Regions from separate parts of the Kitasatospora sp. MAP12-44 genome, predicted to be linked through region 2. Evidence: predicted binding sites of a transcription regulator. Region 2 holds the regulator's gene; each other region holds the start of a gene.
What was found. Region 2 encodes HrcA, which represses chaperone genes, less so after heat shock. Its sites were predicted from a motif close to TTNGCACTCNGNNNNNCNGAGTGCNAA; they were not measured.

Region 1 (5,201 bases), 600 kb from region 2:
AGGCGATCCACTTCCCGCGCGGTCTGAGCGGCCCCAAGGACCCGGAGTACGACTTCTCGTTCTCCGGCCTGAAGACCGCCGTCGCCCGCTGGGTGGAGGGCAAGCGCCGGGCCGGCGAGGACGTCCCGGTGGCGGATGTCGCGGCCTCCTTCCAGGAGGCGGTCACCGACGTGCTGACCCGCAAGGCGATCAAGGCCTGCCGGGACAACGACGTGGACCACCTGATGATCGGCGGCGGCGTGGCGGCCAACTCGCGGCTGCGCGAGATGGCCCAGCAGCGCTGCGACAAGGCCGGCATCCGGCTGCGGGTGCCGCGCCCCGGGCTCTGCACGGACAACGGCGCGATGGTGGCCGCGCTCGGCTCGGAGATGGTCTGGCGCAACCGGACGGCCTCCGCGCTGCACCTGTCGGCCGACTCCTCGCTGCCGGTCACCGAGGTCTCGGTGCCGCACACCGATGTGCACGGCCAGGCGTACCGGCAGCTGGGTGGCGGGGCGTGACGACGGTCGCGGCGATGTGGGAGGCGCGCGCGGCCGAGGGCCGGGCCGGCGAACTTCTGGCCTGGGCCCGCGCGAGCGCGCTGCCGGCACTGGCCGGGGCCGATCGGGTCGAGCTGTTCAGCGCGCCGGGGGACCGGGTGCTGCTGATCAGCTGGTGGGACGGGCTCGACCCGGTCGCGGCTCCCGAGCCGCCGGCCGGGCTGCTGGCGCGCCCGGTGCACCGCTGGTCGTTTACCAGCGAGTACGTCACTCCGGCGCGGTAACGTTCGTGGTCGAAACCTGACCGAACAGCACATATGGGGGGCACCGCGCCGTGAGGACGTACGACTGGGGCCGGGCGAGGACGTATCTGGCCGGTTCGCTGGTGGTGGCCGCCGCGATCAGCGGCTGCGGCAGCAGCGCGGGCCCGCACAACGCGCAGGGCGGCCCGCCGGCGGCCGGCCAGCCCGCGCTGCCGCCGCCGGCCACCACGCTGCCGACCGGGGCACCGTCCGGGGCCGTCGACCCGGCCGCCTGGGCCAAGTGGAAGCTCCAGCCGCTGCCGGCCGCCCCGCCGGCCCCGGCGGTCAAGCCCGTCAAGCTCACCAAGACCGGCACGGTCCCGGTGATCAGCTCGATCCCGACCACCGACAAGGTGGTCTTCGTGACGATCGACGACGGCGCGGAGAAGGACCCCAAGTTCATCGAGATGATGAACGACCTGAAGGTCCCGATCACGATGTTCCTGATGAACGACACCATCAAGGACAACTACGGCTACTTCAAGCCGTTGCAGGCGCTCGGCAACTCGATCCAGAACCACACGCTGCACCACCCGGCGATGAGCACCAAGTCGGCCGCCGAGCAGAAGGCCGAGGTCTGCGGCGACCAGCAGGTCATCACCCAGCAGTACGGCACCGCGCCGTTCCTGTTCCGCCCGCCGTACGGCGACGGCGCGCACACCCCGACGCTCAACACGGCCGTCCAGCAGTGCGGTCCGCGCGCGGTGGTGATCTGGCAGGAGACCATGCAGATCCACGACATGCAGTACCAGACGGCCGACAAGAAGCTGAAGCCCGGCGACATCATCCTGGCGCACTTCCGCGGCCCGTCGGAGCTCAAGGGCGAGACGATGACCGAGATGTTCGGCGAGCTGCTCAGCCGGATCCAGGAGCAGGGCTTCGCGGTGGCCAGGCTGGACGACTACATCCAGCCGCCCAGCTAGCCCGCGGCCTTGACCGGCTGGGCGAGCATCATCATCGGGGTGCTGCCGATCCGGGTCATCACGACCGTCGCCTCGTTCGCGCCCTCGGGTTTGAGGGCGCGGCGCAGCTCCTCCGGGGTCAGGCCGATGCCGCGCTTCTTGATCACCACGGTGCCGACGCCGCGCGAGCGCAGCAGCGCCTTGAGCTTCTTGATGTTGAACGGCAGCACGTCGGTCACCTCGTACGCGTGCGCGTAGGGGGTCGGGACCAGCTGATCGGACGTCAGGTAGGCGATCATCGGATCCAGTAGCGTGCCGCCCACCTGCTCGGCGACCTCGGCGACCAGGTGGGCGCGGATCACCGCACCGTCCGGCTCGTAGAGGTAGCGGCGGATCGGGCCGGCGGGAGGGTCGGGGAGCCGGCCGCCGGTCAGCGTGCGCCCGCCCGGCAGCAGGGTGGCGCGGTGCGGCTCGGCGGCCTTGGTGCCGAACCAGAGCACGGCCTCCTTGACGTCCCCGTGGTCGGAGACCCACTCGGCCTCGGCGTCCTCGGGGACCGCGTCGTGCGGGATGCCCGGCGCGATCTTGAGCGCGCCGTACGGGGTGCTCCGGCCGGCCTCGATGGCCCAGGCGAGCGGCGGGGAGTACGCGGCGGGGTCGAAGACCCTGCCCTTGGTGGTGCGCCGGGCGGGGTCGGTGAAGACCGCGTCGAAGCCCTCGACGGCGGTCTCGGTGACGTCGGCGCAGCGCACCTCGATCAGCTCGGCGAGCCCGAGCGCGGCGGCGTTGGCGGCGGCAGCCGCGCAGGCCAGCGGGTCGCGGTCGACGGCGAGCACCGCGATCCCGGCCCGGGCCAGCGCGATCGCGTCGCCGCCGATGCCGCCGCAGAGGTCGGCCAGCCGCCGCACGCCGAGCGCCGCGAAGCGCTGCGCGCGCCACTCGGCCACGCTGCGCCGGGTGGACTGCTCGACGCCGTTGGGCGTGAAGTACATCCGGTCGGCGTCCTCGCCGAACTTGGCGCGGGCCCGCTGGCGCAGCTGCGCCTGCCCGATCGCTGCGGAGACCAGCTCGGCCGGGTGCTCGCGGCGCAGCCGGGTGGCCAGCGCCAGCTCCTGGCCGGGCGCGTGCTCCCGCAGCTCGGCCAGCAGCTGCTGGCCCCGGTCGGTGAGCAGGGCCTCAAAAATCTCGATCTCCACCCGCCCATTGTCCCCGGCGGCGGCGCGCCCGGGGACACCGCTCGGATCGAATCGCTGGGCGCGCCGTTGGCACTCTGGTTGACTGAGTGCTAACAGCGGCCTATGGTCGTTCTTGGCACTCCCCCCAGGGGGAGTGCTAACGCGAAAGAGTGGCCTGACCCCCGCGACGGCAGGCCGCAGACGTCGCCACCTACCTGATAGACAACCCCGTAATCTCCGAAGGGGAACTCGGACGTGACCACCGCCAGCAGCAAGGTTGCCATCAAGCCGCTTGAGGACCGCATTGTGGTCCAGCCGCTCGACGCCGAGACCACCACGGCCTCCGGCCTGGTTATCCCGGACACCGCCAAGGAGAAGCCCCAGGAGGGCGTTGTCCTGGCCGTCGGCCCGGGCCGCTTCGAGGACGGTAACCGTCTTCCGCTCGACGTCGCCGTCGGCGACGTCGTCCTGTACTCCAAGTACGGCGGCACCGAGGTGAAGTACCAGGGCGAGGAGTACCTCGTCCTCTCGGCTCGCGACGTTCTCGCCATCATCGAGAAGTAAGCAAGTCCGGCGGGCCCCGTGCCCGCCACCTCGCCTCGCCCCGGATCCGTGTCATCACTGACAGGGGCCCGGGGCGTGGTTGTTGGCTCACGTAGACACCCCAAGGAAACGGAACCATGCCGAAGATCCTGCAGTTCGACGAGGACGCCCGCCGCTCGCTGGAGCGCGGTGTCAACAAGCTCGCCGACACCGTCAAGGTGACCATCGGTCCCAAGGGCCGCAACGTCGTCATCGACAAGAAGTTCGGCGCTCCGACCATCACCAACGACGGTGTCACCATCGCCCGTGAGGTCGAGCTCGACGACCCGTACGAGAACCTTGGCGCGCAGCTCGTCAAGGAGGTCGCCACCAAGACCAACGACGTCGCGGGCGACGGCACCACCACCGCCACCGTGCTGGCCCAGGCCCTGGTCAACGAGGGTCTGCGCAACGTCGCCGCGGGTGCCGGCCCGGCCGCCCTGAAGAAGGGCATCGACAAGGCCGTCGCGGCCGTCACCGAGCACCTGCTCTCGATCGCCCGTGAGGTCGACGGCAAGGACGACATCGCCGCCGTCGCGTCGCTCTCCGCGCAGGACCCGCAGGTCGGCGAGCTCATCGCCGAGGCGATCGACAAGGTCGGCAAGGACGGTGTCATCACCGTCGAGGAGTCGAACACCTTCGGCGTGGAGCTGGACTTCACCGAGGGCATGCAGTTCGACAAGGGCTACCTCTCGCCGTACTTCGTGACCGACGCCGAGCGTCAGGAAGCGGTCCTCGAGGACCCGTACATCCTGATCAACCAGGGCAAGATCTCCTCGATCCAGGAGCTGCTCCCGCTGCTCGAGAAGATCCTGCAGGGCGGTGCCTCCAAGCCGCTGCTGATCATCGCCGAGGACGTGGACGGCGAGGCGCTCTCCACCCTCGTGGTGAACAAGATCCGTGGCACCTTCAACGCGGTGGCCGTCAAGGCCCCCGGCTTCGGTGACCGCCGCAAGGCCATCCTGGGCGACCTGGCCACCCTGACCGGTGCCACCGTCATCTCCGAGGAGGTCGGCCTCAAGCTCGACCAGGCCGGTCTCGACCTGCTGGGCACCGCCCGCCGGGTCACCATCACCAAGGACGAGACCACCGTCGTCGACGGTGCCGGCGACCACGAGGCTGTGGCCGGCCGCGTCGCCCAGATCAAGGCCGAGATCGCCAACACCGACTCGGACTGGGACCGCGAGAAGCTGCAGGAGCGCCTGGCCAAGCTGGCCGGCGGCGTCTGCGTGATCAAGGTCGGCGCCGCCACCGAGGTGGAGCTCAAGGAGCGCAAGCACCGCCTGGAGGACGCCATCTCGGCGACCCGTGCCGCGGTCGAGGAGGGCATCGTCGCCGGTGGTGGCGCCTCTCTCGTGCACGCCCAGAAGGTGCTCGACGGCGGCCTCGGCCTGTCCGGCGACGAGGCGACCGGTGTCGCGGTCGTCCGCAAGGCGCTCGCCGAGCCGCTGCGCTGGATCGCCCAGAACGCCGGCCTCGAGGGCTACGTCATCACCCACAAGGTCGCCGAGCTGGAGGCGGGCTTCGGCTACAACGCCGCCACCGGCGAGTACGGCGACCTGCTGAAGGCCGGCGTCATCGACCCGGTCAAGGTCACCCGCTCCGCGCTGGAGAACGCCGCGTCGATCGCCTCGCTGCTCCTCACCACCGAGACCCTCGTGGTGGAGAAGCCGGCCGACGAGGACGCCGCTGCCGCCGCGGGTCACTCGCACGGTGGCCACGGCCACTCGCACTGAGTAGTCGCCGAAGGCCCGGCCGCCC
Region 2 (5,201 bases):
GCCTTGCGCAGGTCCTTGGTCGGGATGGCGGCGATCTGCCCGGTCACCTTGGTCAGCGCCGAGGCCAGTGCGCTGGGACGCCCGGTGAGTTGGGCGGCGGCCCGGTCGGCGGCCAGCTCGCGGTAGCGCGAGAGCATCCGGGTGAGCAGGAAGCTGAGCGCGTAGACCACCACGCTGACCGCGGTGACCACGAGGATCATCAGGGCGGCGTTGTCGTTGTTGTTGTTATTGCGGTTGCCGCCGCCCATCATCCCGCTGTAGAGCGCGATCCGGGTGATCGCTCCGGCCAGCACGCCGAGGAACCCGGCGATGGTCATCACCGCGACGTCCCGGTGGGCGATGTGCGAGAGCTCGTGGGCGAGCACGCCCTCCAGCTCCTCCGGGTCGAGACGGCGCATCAGTCCGGTGGTCACGCAGATCACCGAGTTGTTCTGGTTGCGCCCGGTGGCGAAGGCGTTGGGCATGTCGTTGTCGGCCACCGCGACCCGCGGCTTCGGCATGTCGGCCAGCGCGCAGAGGCGGTCAATGGTGCCGTGCAGCTGCGGGTACTGCTCGGGGGTGACCGGCCGGGCGCCCATCGCCCGCTCGGTGATCTTGTCGCTGAACCAGAACTGGGCGATGAACAGGCCGCCGGACAGCAGCACGATCAGCGGCCAGGCTCCCTTCAGCAGGACGATCAGCACACCGGTGAAGCCCACGTAGAGCAGACCGATCAGGAACATGGTGGTGACCATCCGCCCCGTCAGCCCGCGGTCGGGGGCGAAGCGGGTGTGGGGACCTGATGCCGACATGGCTGCTCCTCTGGAAATCACTCTCGGTTGCTGTCGATGCTGCCACTTAGTTCCCCCGCAGGCACCACCCGTGCCCGGAAGTGATCCGCGCGGCATCCAGGGACAGGGCGTTCCTGCTGACGGACCCGGGCCTTACACTGGCAGGTACGGTTCTGGCACTCGGCTCGCCCGAGTGCCAAACCCGTCACAGGACACCACAAGACCTGGGTACCAGGACAACGTGCGAAGAGGGAGGTGCGTGCCATGTTCGATGAAGCAGAGTCCGACCCCCGCCCGCCCGGCCGGTCGTCCACATCCGACGGACCTTCGGGCCCCCGTGTCACGCCCGCCCGCACCAGTCGCCTGGACACCAGCCACCTGCTCGACGCCGGCCGCCTGGAGGTCCGCCAACTCGACGAGCGCAAGCTCGCCGTGCTGCGCGCCATCGTGCAGGACTACGTCGGGACCGAGGAGCCGGTCGGCTCCAAGGCCCTGGTCGAGCGCCACAACCTGGGTGTCTCGCCGGCCACGGTCCGCAATGACATGGCCACCCTCGAAGAGGACGGCTACATCCACCAGCCGCACACCAGTGCGGGCCGGATCCCCACCGACAAGGGCTACCGGCTCTTCGTCGACCGGCTGGCCGAGGTGAAACCGATGAGCGCGCCGGAGCGGCGCGCCATCCGCCACTTCCTGGACGGCGCGGTCGACCTGGACGACGTGGTGGCCCGTACGGTCCGGCTGCTCGCGCAGCTGACCCGGCAGGTCGCGGTCGTCCAGTACCCGTCGCTGACCAGGTCCACCGTCCGGCACGTCGAGCTGCTGGCGCTGGCGCCGAGCAAGGTCATGCTGGTGCTGATCACCAACACCGGCCGGGTCGAGCAGCGGATCGTCGACTGCCCGGGTCCGGTGGGCGAGACCACCCTGGCTGACCTGCGGGCCCGGCTCAACGCCCAGGCCGGCGGCCGGCGCTTCCCGGACGTCCCGGCCCTGGTGGAGGACCTCCCGTCCTCCTTCGAGGCGGTCGACCGTCCGATCGTCACCACGATCCTCTCCACCCTCTTCGAATCGCTGGTGGAGCAGAACGAGGAACGGATCATGCTGGCCGGCACCGCCAACCTGACCAGATTCGGCCATGACTTCCCGCTCACCATCCAGCCGGTGCTCGAGGCGCTGGAGGAGCAGGTGGTGCTGCTGCGCCTGCTGGGTGAGACCGCCGACGCCGGGATGACCGTCCGGATCGGCCGGGAGAACGAGTACGAGGGCCTGAATTCCACCTCGGTCGTCTCCGTCGGTTACGGTTCGGGCGATGAGAGCGTGGCAAAACTGGGTGTGATCGGCCCCACCCGGATGGACTATCCGGGCACAATGGGGGCGGTGCGAGCGGTGGCACGGTACGTGGGCCAGATCCTGGCCGAATCGTAGAGGCAGTAGAGATAGTGATGCGGGCGGGCTCACCTGGGCGCGTCCGGACCAGTCGCAGCACCTTCTAGAGGCGGAACAAGCGGAGCATTTGGTGGCCACGGACTACTACGCGGTACTCGGCGTCCGACGGGATGCGGGGCAGGACGAGATCAAGAAGGCGTTCCGGCGCCTCGCGCGTGAACTGCACCCGGACGTCAACCCGGACCCGAAGACTCAGGAGCGGTTCAAGGAGATCAACGCCGCCTACGAGGTGCTCTCCGACCCCGCGAAGCGGCAGGTCTACGACCTCGGCGGCGACCCGCTGTCGCCCAACGGCGGCGGTGGCGGCTTCGGCGCGGGCGCGGCCGGCTTCGGCTTCTCCGACATCATGGACGCCTTCTTCGGCGCCGCCTCAGGCCAGCGCGGCCCCCGGTCGCGCACCCGGCGCGGCCAGGACGCCATGATCCGCCTGGAGATCACCCTGGACGAGGCCACCTTCGGCACGACCAAGGAACTCCAGGTCGACACGGCCGTCACCTGCACCACCTGCAGCGGTGAGGGTGCCGCCCCCGGCACCTCCGCGCAGACCTGTGACATGTGCCGCGGCAAGGGCGAGGTCTCCCAGGTCACCCGGTCCTTCCTGGGCCAGGTCATGACCTCGCGCCCCTGCCCGCAGTGCCAGGGCTTCGGCACCGTCGTGCCGACCCCGTGCCCCGAGTGCGCCGGCGACGGCCGGGTGCGCGCCCGCCGCACGCTGACCGTCAAGATCCCGGCCGGTGTCGACAACGGCACCCGGATCCAGCTGGCCGGTGAGGGCGAGGTCGGCCCCGGCGGCGGCCCGGCCGGCGACCTCTACGTCGAGATCGCCGAGACCGCCCACCCGACCTTCCAGCGCCGCGGCGACGACCTGCACTGCACGGTCACCATCCCGATGACGGCGGCCTCGCTCGGCACCCAGGTGCCGCTGCAGACCCTGGACGGCCTGGAGGAGGTCGACATCCGGCCCGGCACCCAGTCCGGCCAGTCGATCCCGCTGCACGGCCGGGGCGTCACGCACCTTCGCGGGGGCGGCCGAGGCGACCTGATAGTGCATGTCGAGGTGCAGACGCCCACCAAGCTCGACCCCGAGCAGGAGGACCTGCTGCGCCGCCTGGCGGTGCTGCGTGGCGAGGAGCGGCCCTCGGGCACCTTCGCACCCGGTCAGCAGGGTCTGTTCTCCCGCCTGAAGGACGCCTTCAACGGCCGCTGAGCGGTCACGAACGCTGAGCTGTCAGAACCAACTGGCCGGTCCCTGCCCGCTGTGCGGCGGGGGCCGGCCATCATTCTGTGAGGAACGCCCCATGACCGCGCCCGTCTTCGTCGTCGACACCGACCGCCTCGCCGCCGCCTCGCCGGGCGCCGTGGTCAGGCTGGACGGAGCCGAGGGGCGGCACGCCGCAGCCGTGAAGCGGCTTGAGGTGGGCGAGGCGATCACCCTCACCGACGGGCTCGGCCTCGGCGGCCACGGCACGGTGACGGCCGTGCTCGGCAAGGACGCCCTGGACGTGACCCTCGCCGACACGGTCGCCGAGCCCGCGCCGAGCCCGCGGATCGTGGTCGTCCAGGCGCTGCCCAAGGGCGACCGCGGCGAGCTGGCGGTCGAGACGATGACCGAGGTCGGTGTCGACGTGGTGATCCCCTGGGCCGCCTCGCGCTGCATCACCCAGTGGAAGGGCGAGCGCGGTGCCAAGGCGCTGGCCAAGTGGCGGAGCACCGCGCGCGAGGCGGGCAAGCAGTCGCGCCGGCTGCGCTTCCCCGAGGTGCGCGAGGTGATGACGACCCGCCAGCTGGCCCCGCTGCTGGCCGCGGCGGCGCTGGCGGCCGTCCTGCACGAGGAGGGCGCCGAGCCGCTGGCGGCGGCGCCGCTGCCGACGGCCGGGGACATCATGCTGATCGTCGGGCCCGAGGGCGGGGTCAGCCCGGAGGAGCTGACGGCCTTCGCCGCGGCCGGCGCGAAGCCGTACCGGCTGGGCCCGTCGGTGCTGCGCACCTCGACGGCGGGCGTCGCGGCCGGCGCGCTGCTGCTGGGCCGCGCGGGCCGCTGGTCCTGAGCTCCGGGGGCCCGTCCCTGCGCCACTGCCTGTCCGGTAGTTTGACGGCACGTCCGACGAGCCGCCCGACCACGTTCCCCGGAGAGTGACCCATGGCCGAACCGACCGACCCCGACTGCCTCTTCTGCAAGATCGTGGCGGGCGACATCCCGGCCACCGTGGTCCGCGAGTCGGAGCGCACCCTCGCCTTCCGCGACATCCACCCGCAGGCCCCCACGCACATCCTGGTCATCCCCAAGGCGCACTACCCGAACGCCGGCGCGCTGGCCGCCGCCGAGCCCGCGCTGGCCGGCGCGCTGCTCTCCGAGGCGGCCGAGGTGGCCGCCGACGAGAAGCTCGACGGCTCCGGCTACCGGTTGATCTTCAACACCGGTGCGGGCGCCGGGCAGACCGTGTTCCACGCGCACGTCCACCTGCTGGGCGGCCGGGGCTTCTCCGAGGGCCTGGTCTGATCCGGTGTCCATGCGCGAACTCGTCGTCCTCGGCACGGCCAGCCAGGTGCCCACCCGGCACCGCAACCACAACGGCTACCTGCTGCGGTGGGACGGCGAGGGACTGCTCTTCGACCCGGGGGAGGGCACCCAGCGGCAGATGCTGTACGCGGGCGTCTCGGCCACCGACCTGACCCGGATCTGCGTGACGCACTTCCACGGCGACCACAGCCTGGGTCTGGCCGGGGTGATCCAGCGGATCAACCTGGACCGGGTCCCGCACCCGGTGCACGCCTACTACCCGGCCTCCGGCCAGGTCTTCTTCGACCGGCTGCGGCAGGCCACCGCCTTCCACGAGACGGCCGAGCTGCGCCCGCACCCGATCGCCGCCGCCGGCCCGCTGGACGGCGCCGGCGCGCCCTTCGAGCTGTCGGCCGTCCAGCTCTCGCACCCGGTGGACTCCTTCGGCTACCGGCTCACCGAGCCGGACGGCCGCCGCCTGGTGC
Region 3 (5,201 bases), 2.0 Mb from region 2:
CACCCCCACGTCCACCTGCGCCAGCGCGTCCAGGCCGGCCAGCTCCAGGGCGTCCACCAGCAGACCGAGCTCCACCCCGTAGCCGGTCGGGAAGTGCAGCCGCTCCAGCAGCGAGCGGCGGGCCGCGTACTCGCCACCCAGCGGCTGGACGAAGCCGGCCAGCCGCGGCCAGTGCAGGTTGAGCAGCGGCCGGGCCACCAGCTCGGTCACCCGGCCGCCGCCGGCCGGTACCACCGCGCCGTCGGTCTCGAGCGGCCGGTCGTACATCGCCTTGACCAGCTGGATCGCCGGGTCGGTGAGCAGCGGGCCGACGATCCCGGAGACGAAGGCCGGGTCGAACTCGCGCAGGTCCGCGTCGACGAAGCAGACGATCTCGCCGGAGGTCACCAGCAGCGAGCGCCAGAGCACCTCGCCCTTGCCGGGCACCGCGGGCAGCCGCGGCAGGATCGCGTCGCGGTGCACCACCCGGGCACCGGCAGCCGCGGCCACCTCGGCCGTCCGGTCCGAGGAGCCGGAGTCGACCACCACGACCTCGTCCACCAGCGGCAGCCGGTCCATCAGCTCGCGGCGGATCACCGTGACGATCTCGCCGACCGTGGACTCCTCGTCCAGCGCGGGCAGGACCACGCTGACCGTCCCGGCGGGACCTGCCGCGCGCTTGGCGGCGAGCAGCGCGGCCGGGGGGCGGTCGGCCGCGGTCCAGGACCGCCGACGCAGCCAGGACGCCGCTTCCGGGAGTAGCGCGGGGCTCTGCTCGGCTGGCAAATCTCGCTCCTTGTCAGGTCGTCTCGCGTTGCGGACGGTACGGGCCACATCGCGGGCCTTCCGATACAGTCTTCGTACAGCGGTCAGACCTTCGCACGCCGGGGTCGGCCGCACCGCATGACCACAACTTCACAGAGCTCATCCAGAGGGACTGAGGGAACGGCCCGTCGAAGTCCCGGCAACCTTCTCGCACGGCTACTGACCACTTCGTGGTCGAGGCCCCGGCGGGACAGGTGCCAATTCCGTCCTGTGTCGCGCCCGCGGCACGGGGAAGATGAGGAGAGAGGCCTCCGCCATCATGGCTGTTGACGTATCTGCACCCACTTCGACCGTAGATCTCGGTCCCGCCGCCGCGCTGTCCTGTCGCGAGTGCGGCACGCGCTTCGAGCTCGGCCCGATCTTCGCCTGCGTCGAGTGCTTCGGCCCGCTGGAGATCGCCTACGACTTCGGCTCCTACCAGGCCGAGGAGCTGCGCAAGCGGATCGAGTCCGGCCCGGCGTCCATCTGGCGATACGCGCCGCTGCTGCCGGTGCCGGCCGACGTGGCCGACAAGCCCAACCTGAACCCGGGTTGGACCCCGCTGGTCAAGGCCGACAACCTGGGCCGCGAGCTCGGCTTCACCGCCCAGCTGCACGTCAAGGACGACTCCGGCAACCCGACCCACTCCTTCAAGGACCGGGTGGTGGCCTGCGCGATCGAGGCCGCCCGCGCCTTCGACTTCACCACCCTCTCCTGCTCCTCCACCGGCAACCTGGCCGGCGCGGTGGGCGCGGCCGCGGCCCGGGCCGGCTTCAAGTCCTGCGTGTTCATCCCGCACGACCTGGAGCAGGGCAAGGTCGTGATGGCCGGGGTCTACGGCGGCGAGCTGGTCGGCATCAAGGGCAACTACGACGATGTGAACCGCTTCTGCTCGGAGCTGATCGGCGACCCGGCCGGCGAGGGCTGGGGCTTCGTCAACGTCAACCTGCGCCCGTACTACGGCGAGGGCTCCAAGACGCTGGCGTACGAGATCTGCGAGCAGCTGGGCTGGCGGCTGCCCGAGCAGCTGGTGATCCCGATCGCCTCAGGCTCCCAGCTCACCAAGATCGACAAGGGACTGCAGGAGCTGATCAAGCTCGGCCTGGTCGAGGACCGCCCGTACAAGATCTTCGGGGCCCAGGCGGCCGGCTGCTCGCCGGTCTCGGCGGCCTTCAAGGCGGGCCACGACGTGATCCGCCCGGTCAAGCCGGACACCATCGCCAAGTCGCTGGCCATCGGCAACCCGGCGGACGGCCCGTACGTGCTGGACATCGCCCGCCGCACCGGCGGCGCCGTCGAGGACGTCACCGACGCCGAGGTGGTCGACGCGATCCGGCTGCTGGCCCGCACCGAGGGCATCTTCGCCGAGACCGCGGGCGGCGTGACCATCGGCGTGCTCAAGAAGCTGGTCGAGAACGGGCTGCTCGACCCGTCGAAGGAGACCGTCGCGATCAACACCGGTGACGGCCTCAAGACGCTGGACGCGGTGGCCGACGCGGGCCTGACCGCCACCATCCAGCCGACGCTGGAGTCCTTCCGCGCCGCCGGCCTGGCGTCCTGACCCTCAACCGTTAGCTAGGAGACCCCTATGAGCTCCACCGTCCGCATCCCGACCATCCTGCGCACCTACACCGACGGTAGGGCCGAGGTCTCCGCCGAGGGTGCCACCCTCTCCGAGGTCGTCAGCGACCTGGAGAAGAACCACCCGGGGATCAGCGCCCGGATCCTGGACGAGGCCGGCAAGCTGCGTCGGTTCGTGAACGTCTATGTGAACGACGACGACGTGCGTTTCGCGGAGGGCCTGGGCACCGCGATCAACGACGGCGCCGGCATCTCGATCATCCCGGCGGTGGCCGGCGGCTGCTGAGCGCCCCCGATCCACCACCTCCCGCAGGGCGCCCGCACGCTGACGTCACGTCAGCCGGCGGGCGCCCTGCGGCATGTCCGCGGGGCGGTCCGCGAGGGCATAGGCTTCGTCCGGCCGGTGAGACGTCCCGCTGGTGTTCCGCTTGATTGTGTCGGCGGCGTGTCAGAATTCCGCGGACAATTCGCACGATTGGTCCGCTATGCCCGGCGTGAATTGCTGAGTTCTGTCGCATTCATCCCCGAACACCCCTTAGCGCCCTTCCTGAATTCTGCGTCAGTGGGCCTGTTGCAGAGGGCTGCGATGCGGATACATTCAGCCGCGGTCGACGCATCCACCCGTCCCTTCGGCGCCAACTGGCGTCCGGGGGTTGGGTGCTGCGGCGTGCAGGGCTGCGCTCAGGGGGGTTCCTCGGGCCGGTCCACCAGAGACCCGGGCCCGCGACCTGCGGGCACGTGAAGGGCCAGCACAGCACTAGGGGAGTTCGGAATGGCTCAGGGCACCGTCAAGTGGTTCAACGCGGAGAAGGGCTACGGCTTCATCGCGGTCGACGGTGGTGCGGACGTGTTCGTCCACTACAGCGCGATCCAGATGGACGGCTACCGCACCCTTGAAGAGGGCCAGCGGGTCGAGTTCGAGATCTCCCAGGGGCAGAAGGGCCCGCAGGCGGACATGGTCCGTGCGCCCGCGGTCTGACCTTTCCGAACCTCGGACTCTCGGCTCGACCACGAGCTGGTGATCCATCAGGGCCCGCATCCGATCCCCGTGCCGGGGGAGGGTGCGGGCCCTGCCGTCGTTCGCGCCCGGGCCGCGAGTCTGCCGCGGCTTGCCGCGAAGAGCTTGCACTCACCACCCGAGAGTGCTAATCATTGGCGTTAGCACTCACAGCATGAGAGTGACAACGGACCGGGTCGGTGAGGCCCCCGGGAGCGGTAGGGGACAGGACCCCCGCACACCAGGGCCGTCCGTCGCGGGCACTGTCGGTCCGGTGCAGTCGACGTCGTCCCGGAGGACCACTTCACATGGCAAAGATCATCGCGTTTGACGAGGAAGCTCGCCGCGGCCTTGAGCGCGGGATGAACCAGCTTGCCGACGCCGTCAAGGTGACGCTGGGCCCCAAGGGTCGCAATGTCGTCCTTGAGAAGAAGTGGGGTGCCCCCACGATCACCAACGATGGTGTTTCCATCGCCAAGGAGATCGAGCTTGAGGACCCCTACGAGAAGATCGGCGCCGAGCTGGTCAAGGAGGTCGCCAAGAAGACCGACGACGTCGCGGGCGACGGCACCACCACCGCCACCGTGCTCGCCCAGGCTCTCGTCCGCGAGGGTCTGCGCAACGTCGCGGCCGGCGCCAACCCGATGGCCCTGAAGCGCGGCATCGAGAAGGCCGTCAAGGCCGTCTCCGACGAGCTTCTCGCGCAGGCCAAGGAGGTGGAGACCAAGGAGCAGATCGCTGCCACCGCCTCCATCTCGGCCGCCGACACCCAGATCGGCGAGCTCATCGCCGAGGCGATGGACAAGGTCGGCAAGGAAGGCGTCATCACCGTCGAGGAGAGCAACACCTTCGGTCTGGAGCTTGAGCTCACCGAGGGCATGCGCTTCGACAAGGGCTACATCTCGGCGTACTTCGCCACCGACCTGGAGCGTATGGAGACGTCGTTCGACGACCCGTACATCCTGATCGCCAACTCCAAGATCGGCTCGGTCAAGGACCTGCTGCCGCTCCTGGAGAAGGTCATGCAGAGCGGCAAGCCGCTCCTGATCATCGCCGAGGACGTCGAGGGCGAGGCCCTGTCGACCCTGGTCGTGAACAAGATCCGTGGCACCTTCAAGTCCGTCGCCGTCAAGGCCCCGGGCTTCGGTGACCGCCGCAAGGCCATGCTCGGCGACATCGCCATCCTCACCGGTGGCACCGTCATCTCCGAGGAGGTCGGCCTCAAGCTGGAGAACGCCGGCGTCGACCTGCTGGGCACCGCCCGCAAGGTGGTCATCACCAAGGACGAGACGACCATCGTCGACGGTGGCGGCGACAGCGAGCAGGTCGCCGGTCGCGTCAACCAGATCCGTGCCGAGATCGAGAACAGCGACTCGGACTACGACCGCGAGAAGCTCCAGGAGCGCCTCGCCAAGCTGGCCGGCGGCGTGGCCGTCATCAAGGCCGGCGCGGCGACCGAGGTGGAGCTCAAGGAGCGCAAGCACCGCATCGAGGACGCCGTTCGCAACGCGAAGGCGGCCGTCGAGGAGGGCATCGTCGCCGGTGGTGGCGTCGCGCTGCTGCAGGCGTCGGTGGCGTTCGACAAGCTGGAGCTCGAGGGCGACGAGGCCACCGGTGCCAACATCGTCCGCGTGGCGCTCGAGGCCCCGATCAAGCAGATCGCGATCAACGCCGGCCTCGAGGGCGGCGTCGTTGTGGAGAAGGTGCGCAACCTTCCCTACGGCCACGGCCTGAACGCCGCGACCAACGAGTACGTCGACCTCATCGGCGCGGGCATCATCGACCCCGCCAAGGTCACCCGTTCCGCGCTGCAGAACGCCGCCTCCATCGCGGCGCTCTT

Region 1: a site for HrcA is predicted at 2,946-2,972, ahead of groES (co-chaperone GroES). Genes of this name have one in related genera too.
Region 3: a site for HrcA is predicted at 3,523-3,549, ahead of groL (chaperonin GroEL). Genes of this name have one in related genera too.

Annotation. Positions count from the first base shown of each region.
Region 1 covers NZ_JARZAE010000004.1:3,429,847-3,435,047, reverse strand. The annotation lists gene tsaD (tRNA (adenosine(37)-N6)-threonylcarbamoyltransferase complex transferase subunit TsaD) at 1-500, shown strand, start outside; gene P3T34_RS15910 (hypothetical protein) at 515-763, shown strand; gene P3T34_RS15905 (polysaccharide deacetylase family protein) at 814-1,704, shown strand; gene P3T34_RS15900 (class I SAM-dependent methyltransferase) at 1,701-2,879, opposite strand; gene groES (co-chaperone GroES) at 3,114-3,422, shown strand; gene groL (chaperonin GroEL) at 3,539-5,176, shown strand.
Region 2 covers NZ_JARZAE010000004.1:2,834,574-2,839,774, reverse strand. The annotation lists gene htpX (zinc metalloprotease HtpX) at 1-791, opposite strand, end outside; gene hrcA (heat-inducible transcriptional repressor HrcA) at 1,035-2,195, shown strand; gene dnaJ (molecular chaperone DnaJ) at 2,287-3,423, shown strand; gene P3T34_RS13325 (16S rRNA (uracil(1498)-N(3))-methyltransferase) at 3,515-4,264, shown strand; gene P3T34_RS13320 (histidine triad nucleotide-binding protein) at 4,357-4,716, shown strand; gene P3T34_RS13315 (ribonuclease Z) at 4,721-5,201, shown strand, end outside.
Region 3 covers NZ_JARZAE010000004.1:4,809,889-4,815,089, forward strand. The annotation lists gene P3T34_RS22510 (glucosyl-3-phosphoglycerate synthase) at 1-765, opposite strand, end outside; SAM riboswitch class I at 901-1,046, shown strand; gene thrC (threonine synthase) at 1,064-2,344, shown strand; gene P3T34_RS22520 (MoaD/ThiS family protein) at 2,372-2,650, shown strand; gene P3T34_RS22525 (cold-shock protein) at 3,137-3,343, shown strand; gene groL (chaperonin GroEL) at 3,670-5,201, shown strand, end outside.